Regions from separate parts of the Cupriavidus sp. GW823-FHT06D04 genome, predicted to be linked through region 2. Evidence: predicted binding sites of a transcription regulator. Region 2 holds the regulator's gene; each other region holds the start of a gene.

Region 1 (2,200 bases), on a different contig from region 2:
CCGCCGCCACGCCCTCGTTCAGGTGCGCCAGGATGGTGTTGACGTAGTCGCGCCGGGTGGCCTCGATGCGGCGCAGGCGCGCGGCCTCGATCGCGTCTTCCAGCGCCATGCGCACCGAGTTGCCGGAGTACAGGAACACGCCGGTCAGGCCATAGCGGTCGGCCAGGTCGGTCACCAGGCCGGGGCCGACCACGACCTGGATGCCCTCCTGCTTGAGCGCCTTTACGCGTGCGACGGCATCGTCCTCGGTCAGGTAGGTATAGGCCGGGACCAACAGCGAGAACGCGCGCACGAATTCATCCACCTCGGCATACGTCGACGCGTGCGTGACCAGCGCCACCCGCGGCGAGATGCGCCGCGCGGTGGCTAACGCGCTCATCACGTCAAAGCCCGTGACCTTGACCAGCACCACCGGCACATCCACGTGCTGGCGCAGGTAGGCGCCGTTGGAGCCGCCCGCCACCACCACGTCGAGCCGGCCCTCGCGCGCCTCGCGCGCCACGGCGCTGGCGGCGGCCTCGAAACCCTTGCCGACGATGCGGAATTCGGCCCGGTCGGCGTAGGCCGGAATCAGGTCGGCGAAGGCGCGTGCCAGGCGGCTGATGCCGATGGCCCAGATGCGCGGACGGGCTTGCGTGGAAACGGGAGGAGCCATGGTGCAATGCGGAAAGAATGCGTGGTGAAACCCGGGACGAACAGGCGTACAGTGCTGGCACATTGTCCGCCACGCAGCCCGGGATTTCAACTTTGAATTCCAAACTTGTGATTTTGAAATTCAATTGTGCTGAAAAAATGACATGGAATCGGCGGCGAGGCCAGCCGCCCTGCCCGCCAGCCCAGCGCTGACAAAGGCTGGCGGATTTCCCGCGGGCCCGCCCAAGGGCTTGGCACACCCCTTGCAGTATTAGGCCCGTCCTGTTCACCAACGCATACGCCATGACCTACTCCGCTTCCGACCTCGCGCGCTCCGCTGGCGCCCGCTTCCGCCAGGCGCTTGCCGACGAGCATCCGCTGCAGGTAGTCGGCACCATCAATGCCAACCACGCCCTGCTGGCCAAGCGCGCCGGCTACCGGGCCATCTACCTGTCGGGCGGCGGCGTTGCGGCCGGCTCGCTGGGCCTGCCGGACCTGGGCATCTCGAACCTGGACGACGTGCTGACCGATATCCGCCGCATCACCGACGTGTGCGACACGCCGCTGCTGGTGGACGTCGACACCGGCTTCGGCGCCTCGGCCTTCAACGTGGCCCGCACCACCAAGTCGCTGATCAAGTTTGGCGCGGCGGCCATGCATATCGAAGACCAGGTCGGCGCCAAGCGCTGCGGCCACCGCCCCAACAAGGAAATCGTCACGCAGGGTGAAATGGTCGACCGCATCAGGGCCGCCGTCGACGCCCGCACCGACGAGAATTTCGTCATCATGGCCCGCACCGACGCGCTCGCCGTCGAAGGCCTGGACAAGGCCATCGAGCGCGCCGTCGCGTGCGTGGAAGCCGGCGCCGACGCCATCTTCCCGGAAGCCATGACCGACCTGGCCATGTACCGCAAGTTTGTCGATGCGGTGAAGGTGCCGGTGCTGGCCAATATCACCGAATTCGGCGCCACTCCGCTGTTCACCACCGAGGAACTCGGCGGCGCCGGCGTGTCGATGGTGCTGTACCCGCTGTCGGCCTTCCGCGCCATGAACAAGGCGGCGGAGAACGTCTACGCGGCCATCCGCCGCGACGGCACGCAGAAGAACGTGGTCGATACCATGCAGACCCGCGCCGAGCTCTACGAGAGCATCGGCTACCATGACTTCGAGCAGAAGCTGGACGCGCTCTTCGCACAAGGCAAGGGCAAGTAAGTAAGACTCACGCGCGGCCGGGCTTTGTCCCGGCCGCTTGCACGACAACAGACAGGCAATACCAGGCATCACACAAAGGAGACCCAGATGTCCGAAGCGCAACCGCTCGTCACTCCCAAGCCCAAGAAATCCGTCGCTCTGTCGGGCGTGACCGCCGGCAATACCGCGCTGTGCACCGTCGGCCGCACCGGCAACGACCTGCACTACCGCGGCTACGACATCCTCGACATCGCCGAGACCTGCGAGTTCGAGGAGATCGCCCACCTGCTGGTGCACGGCAAGCTGCCGACCAAATCCGAACTGGCCGCCTACAAGGCCAAGCTCAAGAGCCTGCGCGGCCTGCCCGCCAATGTGA
Region 2 (2,200 bases):
GGGCGCAAAAAAGCCGCGCTTCGTGGCGCGGCTTGCCTGTTCAATCCTGATTCAGCAGCCCGCTGCGGGGCTGCCGGGCACGGTCATTGCTGCATTTGCGCTGCGGCCATCTGGTACTTGACCGCTTCGCGGTCGTGGCCTTGCACGCGATCCTTGTAGCGGATCACCTGACGGTCCAGCTTGTCGACGAGTGCGTCGATCGCTGCATATAGGTCTTCGTGATGCGCCTCGACAAAGATGTCCTTGCCCTTGAGATGTAGATTAATTTCCGCGTACTGACGCCGGTCCTTTTCCTTGTGGTTGTCGACAGAGAGCAGCACGCTAACGCCAATGACCTGATCGAAATGCCTGACGATTCGCTCCAGCTTCGTTTCCACGTACTCACGCAGAGGGGGCGTGATGTCCAGGTGGTGTCCACTGATCTTGAAGTTCATAGCGCTTCTCCTTCTGAAAGAGCCTCACCAGGCAGGCGGTGGGCTCGGCTACAAAGACTTGCGGAGATTGACTGCGGGGATCTTCAGGGCTTCGCGATACTTGGCAACAGTGCGGCGCGCAACAACAAAGCCTTGCTCACCCAGCAGTTCGGCAATGCGACTGTCGGAAAGGGGATTCCTCGGGTCTTCGGCTCCTATCAGTTGCTTGATCAAGGCGCGGATGGCCGTTGATGAAGCCGCGCCACCGGTTTCGGTGGACACGTGGCTGCCGAAGAAGTACTTCAGTTCGAAAGTACCCATCGGCGTTGCCATGAATTTATTGGTCGTCACCCGGGAGATGGTTGACTCGTGTAAACCCAGTGTATCGGCAATCTCCCGCAAAACCAAGGGGCGCATGGCGATTTCGCCGTGACTGAAAAAGTTCTTTTGACGCTCGACAATGGCCTGCGAGACACGCAGGATTGTGTCGAACCTTTGCTGGATGTTCTTGATCAGCCAGCGCGCCTCTTGCAGCTTTTGCTGCAGTCCGGCCGTGCCGGACTCACCCTTCGCGCCACGCAGGATTTGGGCATACATATCGTTGATGCGCAGCCTCGGCATCACATCCGGATTGAGCTGCGCGATCCAGCCGCCGCCACCCTTGCGCACGAACACGTCCGGCACCACAAAGTCCGCTTCCGGGCGGCTGTACGCATGGCCGGGGTAGGGCGCCAGCGAGCGGATCAGTTCGTGTGCGGACTTCAGTGCCACTTCATCTACCTGCAGCGCCTTCTTCAGCCGCGTGTAGTCGCGTACTGCGAGCAACTCCAGGTGATTGCTAACGATGTTCAGCGCCAGTTCGCGTTGCGGGTGCGTCAGGCGTCGCAACTGCAGGGCCAGGCACTCGGCGGCGTTGCGCGCACCCACGCCGGGCGGGTCGAAACTCTGCAGCAGCGTGAGGATGGCGTGGACTTCGTCGATCTCGAACTCGAGTTCTTCCGGCAACTCCGTGCAGATCTCCTCAAGCGATGCGCTCAGGTAGCCATCGTCGTCGAGCGATTCGATCAGGAAGATGGCCAGGCCTTTGTCGCGCGCCGAGATCTTCAGCGGCGTGAGCTGCTCCATCAGGTACTCGCGCAGCGTGGGCTCGGCCTCGCGCAGCTGCATCGGCGTTTTTTCATCCTCGTCGCCCTGGGGGCGGCGGGCAAAGTCGTCCAGGCTCCAGTCGCCGCTGCCGTAGTCGTCGCCGTTGCCGTTGCCGCTGTCGCCATAGCTGTCGTCGTCACCCGCGCCGTCGGCGCGAGCCTCGCCATTGCCCTGGGGCTCAGCCGGGGCGGGCGCCGGTGCGCTCTGCAGGTTGACCGAGCCGTCGGCCGCCACGCGCAGCGGGCTTTCGATCCAGTCGTTCTCGCGCTCGAGCAGCGGGTTTTCCGTCAGCGCCTGTTCGACCTCTTGCTGCAGTTCCAGCGTGGAGAGCTGCAGCAGCCGGATCGACTGCTGCAGTTGCGGGGTCAGGGCCAGATGCTGGGAAAGACGGAGCTGTAGCGACGGTTTCATGCGAGCTATTCTATGCGCATCTTTCCGTTGTTGGAACGGAAATTGCTATCGCTTATGCGGTCCGATCGCCGCTGGCTGTGGGAGGGCCCACGCGCGCCCGCGAAGAGGCCTGCCGCTCGCGGGCAGGCCGTTAAGTCACATGCGGAAGTTCTCGCCCAGGTAGACGCGCCGCACTGCGTCATTGGCGATGATTTCCTCGGGCTGGCCCGCGGCCAGCACCGTGCCTTCGC
Region 3 (2,200 bases), on a different contig from region 2:
GCCGTGCTGCGCGGCGAGCTGGCAGGCGGCCCGTCGGCGAAGGAGCTGTTCGAGCTCAACTACGTGCTGGTGGAGACCTTCATCCTGCTGTTCTCCTCGATCACGTACGGCATGGCGATGATCTCGCTGCAGAACCGCAGCCTGAGCCGCGTGCAGGTGTGGCTCGGCGTCACGTTCCTGCTGGGCCTGGCCTTCATGGCGATGGAAATCAACGAGTTCCATCACCTGATCGCCGAAGGTGCCGGCCCGGGCCGCAGCGCGTTCCTGTCGTCATTCTTCACCCTGGTCGGCACCCACGGCCTGCACGTTGCCAGCGGCATGCTGTGGATGATCGTGCTGATGTGGCAACTGTCGAAGAAGGGCATCACCCCGACCCTGACCAAGCGCCTGACCTGCCTGTCGCTGTTCTGGCACTTCCTGGACGTGGTCTGGATCGGCGTGTTTACCGTGGTCTACCTGATGGGACATCTGTGATGGCACAACACAACGCACCGGCGGCGCACGGCGCCCACGACTCGCACGATTCGCACGCGGGCCACGACACCCACGCCAGCTTCAAGTCGTACGCGATCGGCTTCATCCTGGCCGTGATCCTGACCGTGATCCCGTTCAAGCTTGTGATGGACGGCAGCATGGACAAGGGCACCATCCTCTGGATCATCCTCGGCATGGCCGTGGTCCAGATGCTGGTCCACCTGAAGTACTTCCTGCACCTGGACACGTCGTCTGAGCAGCGCAGCAACGTGATCGCGCTGCTGTTCACCGCGCTGATCCTGGTGATCGTGGTGGCGGGTTCGCTGTGGATCATGCACAACCTGAACGCCAACATGATGGTGATGTAAGGACCCAGCGTCCTGGCATCGAAAGCGGGGCCCCGGAAGGGGCCCTTTTTTTTGCCCATGCCAGCCTTGGGGCATGGTGCCCGGCCCTGGTGCGGGGCGCGCAGCGCCTGGCGCCTTTCGCATGCCGCCCGCACGGAATTGCACCGATGCACGGGAGTGGTGCGCGCGCCGCCCGCACTGCCCTGGTGCGGATACGCGATCGCCGGCAGCGGTAGCGCCTGCGCGCCGCGCCAGCAGGCCGTCTGCCGCCGGCGCGGTGGGTATCAGGCCGTTTGCCTCCATGGCACGCTAGTTGCAGAAGCATCACCCGGGGAGCGTAGTCCCTGACCAACACCATAAACGGGAGCTGCAAAATGCAACGACGTGACATGCTGAAGCTGTCGGCGATAGCCGCCGCGGCGATGATCGGTACCAGCCCGCTGGCGCTGGCGCAGTCCAAGGAGCCGATCAAGGTCGGCATCCTGCATTCGCTGTCCGGCACCATGGCCATTTCGGAGACGTCGCTGAAGGACGTGGCCCTGATGACCATTGATGAGATCAACAAGAGCGGCGGCGTGCTGGGACGCAAGCTGGAGCCGGTGGTGGTGGACCCGGCCTCGAACTGGCCGCTGTTCGCGGAAAAGGCGCGCCAGCTGATCACCAAGGACAAGGTCGCAGTGACCTTCGGCTGCTGGACCTCGGTGTCGCGCAAGTCGGTGCTCCCGGTCTATGAGGAACTGAACTCGCTGCTGTTCTACCCGGTGCAGTATGAAGGCGAAGAGATGTCGAAGAACGTCTTCTACACCGGTGCAGCGCCCAACCAGCAGGCGATCCCGGCGGTGGAATACCTGATGAGTAAGGAAGGCGGCGGCGCCAAGCGCTTCTACCTGCTGGGCACGGACTACGTCTACCCGCGCACCACCAACAAGATCCTGCGCGCCTTCCTGAAGAGCAAGGGCGTGGCCGACAAGGACATCGAAGAGGTCTACACCCCGTTCGGCCACAGCGACTACCAGACCATCGTCGCCAATATCAAGAAGTTCTCGCAGGGCGGCAAGACCGCGGTGATCTCCACTATCAACGGCGACTCCAACGTGCCGTTCTACAAGGAGCTGGGCAACGCCGGGCTGAAGGCCAAGGACGTGCCGGTGGTGGCGTTCTCGGTGGGTGAAGAGGAACTGCGCGGCATCGATACCAAGCCGCTGGTGGGCCACCTGGCCGCATGGAACTACTTCATGTCGGTCAAGAACCCCGAGAACGATGCCTTCCGCAAGCAGTGGGCGGCATGGGTCAAGGCCAACAATCTGCCCGGCGGCGACAAACGCGTGACCAACGATCCGATGGAAGCCACCTACGTCGGCATTCACATGTGGGCGCAG
Region 4 (2,200 bases), on a different contig from region 2:
CGCCCAGGAAGGCAGCACCCTTCTTGTAGCTGATGGGCTCGTTCCAGATATCCATGCCCCACTCGTTGGCGGGCACGTAGAACAGGCCGGTCTGCGGGCTGTAAGCCATCGGCTGCTGGTTCTTGCCGCCAAGGAAGCCCGGCGCGGCAAACACGGACTTGCCCTTCTTCTCGTCGCTGCCGGCGGCGGGGTCGCCGGGACGGCCTTCGGCGATGTAGTTGGGGCGACCGCTCTTCAGGTCGATGCCGGTGGCCCAGGTGATCTTCTTGACGAAGGGGAAGGCGTTGACCAGCTTGCCGCTGGCCGCGTCGTTGACGTAGAAGAAGCCATTGCGGTCGGCCTTGCCGCCCATGCGCTTGCCGTCCAGGTCGAAGGTCACGAACTCATTGACGCCATCGAAATCCCAGCCGTCGTTCGGGGTGTTCTGGTAGTGCCAGACGATCTTGCCGGTGGCGGGATCCAGCGCCACCGTCGAGGCCGAGTAGAGGTTGTCGCCCTTGCGGATATGGCTGTTCCACGGGCCCGGATTGCCGGTGCCGAAGTACACCAGCCCGGTGGCCGGATCATAGGTGCCGCCCAGCCAGGTGGCGGCGCCGCCGGTCTTCCAGGTCTCGCCCGGCCAGCTTGCGTTGGCGGTGCCGGTCACGCCGTTCTCGGTCTTGTTGCCGTCCTTGTCGTACTTGTAGCCCATATGGCCTTCCACCACCGGCCGCGACCACACCAGCTGCCCGGTTTTGGCATCGCGCGCCTCGACCCGGCCCACCACGCCGAACTCGCCGCCCGAGATGCCGGTCAGCACCATGCCCTTGACGATCATGGGCGCCGCCGTGTACGAATAGCCGGCAGCGTAGTCTTCCAGCTTCTCCTTCCACACCACCTTGCCGGTCTTCTGGTCCAGCGCCACCAGCTGCGCATCGAGCGTGCCAAAGATCACCAGGTTGTCGTAGAGTGCCGCACCGCGGTTCACCACGTCGCAGCACGGCATGATGCCTTCGGGCAGCCGGTGCTCATACTTCCAGAGCTTACGCCCGGTCTTCAGGTCCAGCGCATAGATGCGCGAATACGAGGCCGTCACGAACATCTTGCCGTCATGGATCAGCGGCTGCGATTCCTGCCCGCGCTGCTTCTCGCCGCCAAACGAGAACGACCACGCCGGCACCAGCTGCCCGACGTTCTTCGTATTGATGCGCGACAGCGTGGAATAGCGCTGGCCTTGCGGGCCCATGCCCCACGACAACACATCGCCGGGGCTCTTTGCGTCGTTCTCGATCATGGCATCGGTCACTGCCGCCTGCGCGGCCAGACTGGCCGCGGCAGCCGCAACCGCCATCACTACTCGTAACGTCCTCATTGCCATCTCCTCTCTTGTTTTGGGTTTCCCTGGTGCGCCACTGCGCCACACACCAGACATGCCTTTGGCAATTCCCATGCCAGTCGCATCCCCCCACCAGCACGCCGGTTGCGGCCCCGCTGCGTGATGGCGGCCGTGCCAGCGCGCAACACTGCGTTGCAGCTGCTCCAGAATTGAACAGCCCGCCACGGCTGGCCGGCGTCAGTGCCCAAGCGCGGCTTCCTCGCGCGCCGGGTAGAGATGGCCGACGTTGCGCAGGTACTCCGCGGGCATCGCGGCCCAGTGCGCGTAGGGCTGCGGCACCGGCATCGCCATGACCTCGGCCAGGTCCCGCCCCTGCGCCGCGGCCTCGCGCAGGCGCGTATCCAGCCATTGCAGGTAACCGCGCGTCTGCGCGATGGCCTCTGCGCCGCCGCCGGCCGCAGGCACTGGCCCGTGGCTGGGGACCAGCACGCGCGCCCCGCTGTCGGCCAGCAGCGCCTGCAGCCGGTCCAGGCTGGCCTGCCAGCGGCCGATATCCGCGTGCGGCGTGGTCGGAATGCGTTGCCGGAACACCAGTCCGCCGGCAAAGACCACGCCCGCGCTGTGGTCCAGCACCACCAGGTCGTCGCCGGTATGGCCGTCCAGGCGCACGAGCTCCAGCGTATGGCGCCCGATCGTGCGGCGGCCCGGCGCCAGCGCGTGGGCAGCCGGCACGGACTCGGTGCCGCGCATCCAGTCGCCGCACAGGCGGTAGAGGTTGTCGGCATAAGCGGCGCCCTCGCGCCGCGCCCCGTCGATGGTGCCGGCCAGGGCGCTGCCGCGCACATCGGCATAGGCCTGGTTGCCGAAGAAATAGTCTGGATGCAG

Evidence for each region. Region 2 encodes sigma-54, which starts transcription at its own class of promoters, with help from an activator protein. Its sites were predicted from a motif close to TGGCANGNAANCTGCTTT; they were not measured.
Region 1: prpB (methylisocitrate lyase) is a predicted target of sigma-54. The motif match lies at 886-903, and genes of this name have one in related genera.
Region 3: urtA (urea ABC transporter substrate-binding protein) is a predicted target of sigma-54. The motif match lies at 1,124-1,141, and genes of this name have one in related genera.
Region 4: AC1Q7H_RS35495 (PQQ-dependent methanol/ethanol family dehydrogenase) is a predicted target of sigma-54. The motif match lies at 1,416-1,433, and genes of this name have one in related genera.

The regions. Positions count from the first base shown of each region.
Region 1 is NZ_JBXAHL010000043.1:8,417-10,616, forward strand. It holds gene prpR (propionate catabolism operon regulatory protein PrpR) at 1-655, opposite strand, end outside; gene prpB (methylisocitrate lyase) at 937-1,845, shown strand; gene prpC (bifunctional 2-methylcitrate synthase/citrate synthase) at 1,933-2,200, shown strand, end outside.
Region 2 is NZ_JBXAHL010000002.1:123,624-125,823, forward strand. It holds gene hpf (ribosome hibernation-promoting factor, HPF/YfiA family) at 84-434, opposite strand; gene AC1Q7H_RS04275 (RNA polymerase factor sigma-54) at 483-1,970, opposite strand; gene lptB (LPS export ABC transporter ATP-binding protein) at 2,106-2,200, opposite strand, start outside.
Region 3 is NZ_JBXAHL010000014.1:104,976-107,175, reverse strand. It holds gene cyoC (cytochrome o ubiquinol oxidase subunit III) at 1-474, shown strand, start outside; gene cyoD (cytochrome o ubiquinol oxidase subunit IV) at 474-842, shown strand; gene urtA (urea ABC transporter substrate-binding protein) at 1,196-2,200, shown strand, end outside.
Region 4 is NZ_JBXAHL010000050.1:11,473-13,672, reverse strand. It holds gene AC1Q7H_RS35495 (PQQ-dependent methanol/ethanol family dehydrogenase) at 1-1,351, opposite strand, end outside; gene AC1Q7H_RS35490 (quinoprotein relay system zinc metallohydrolase 1) at 1,553-2,200, opposite strand, start outside.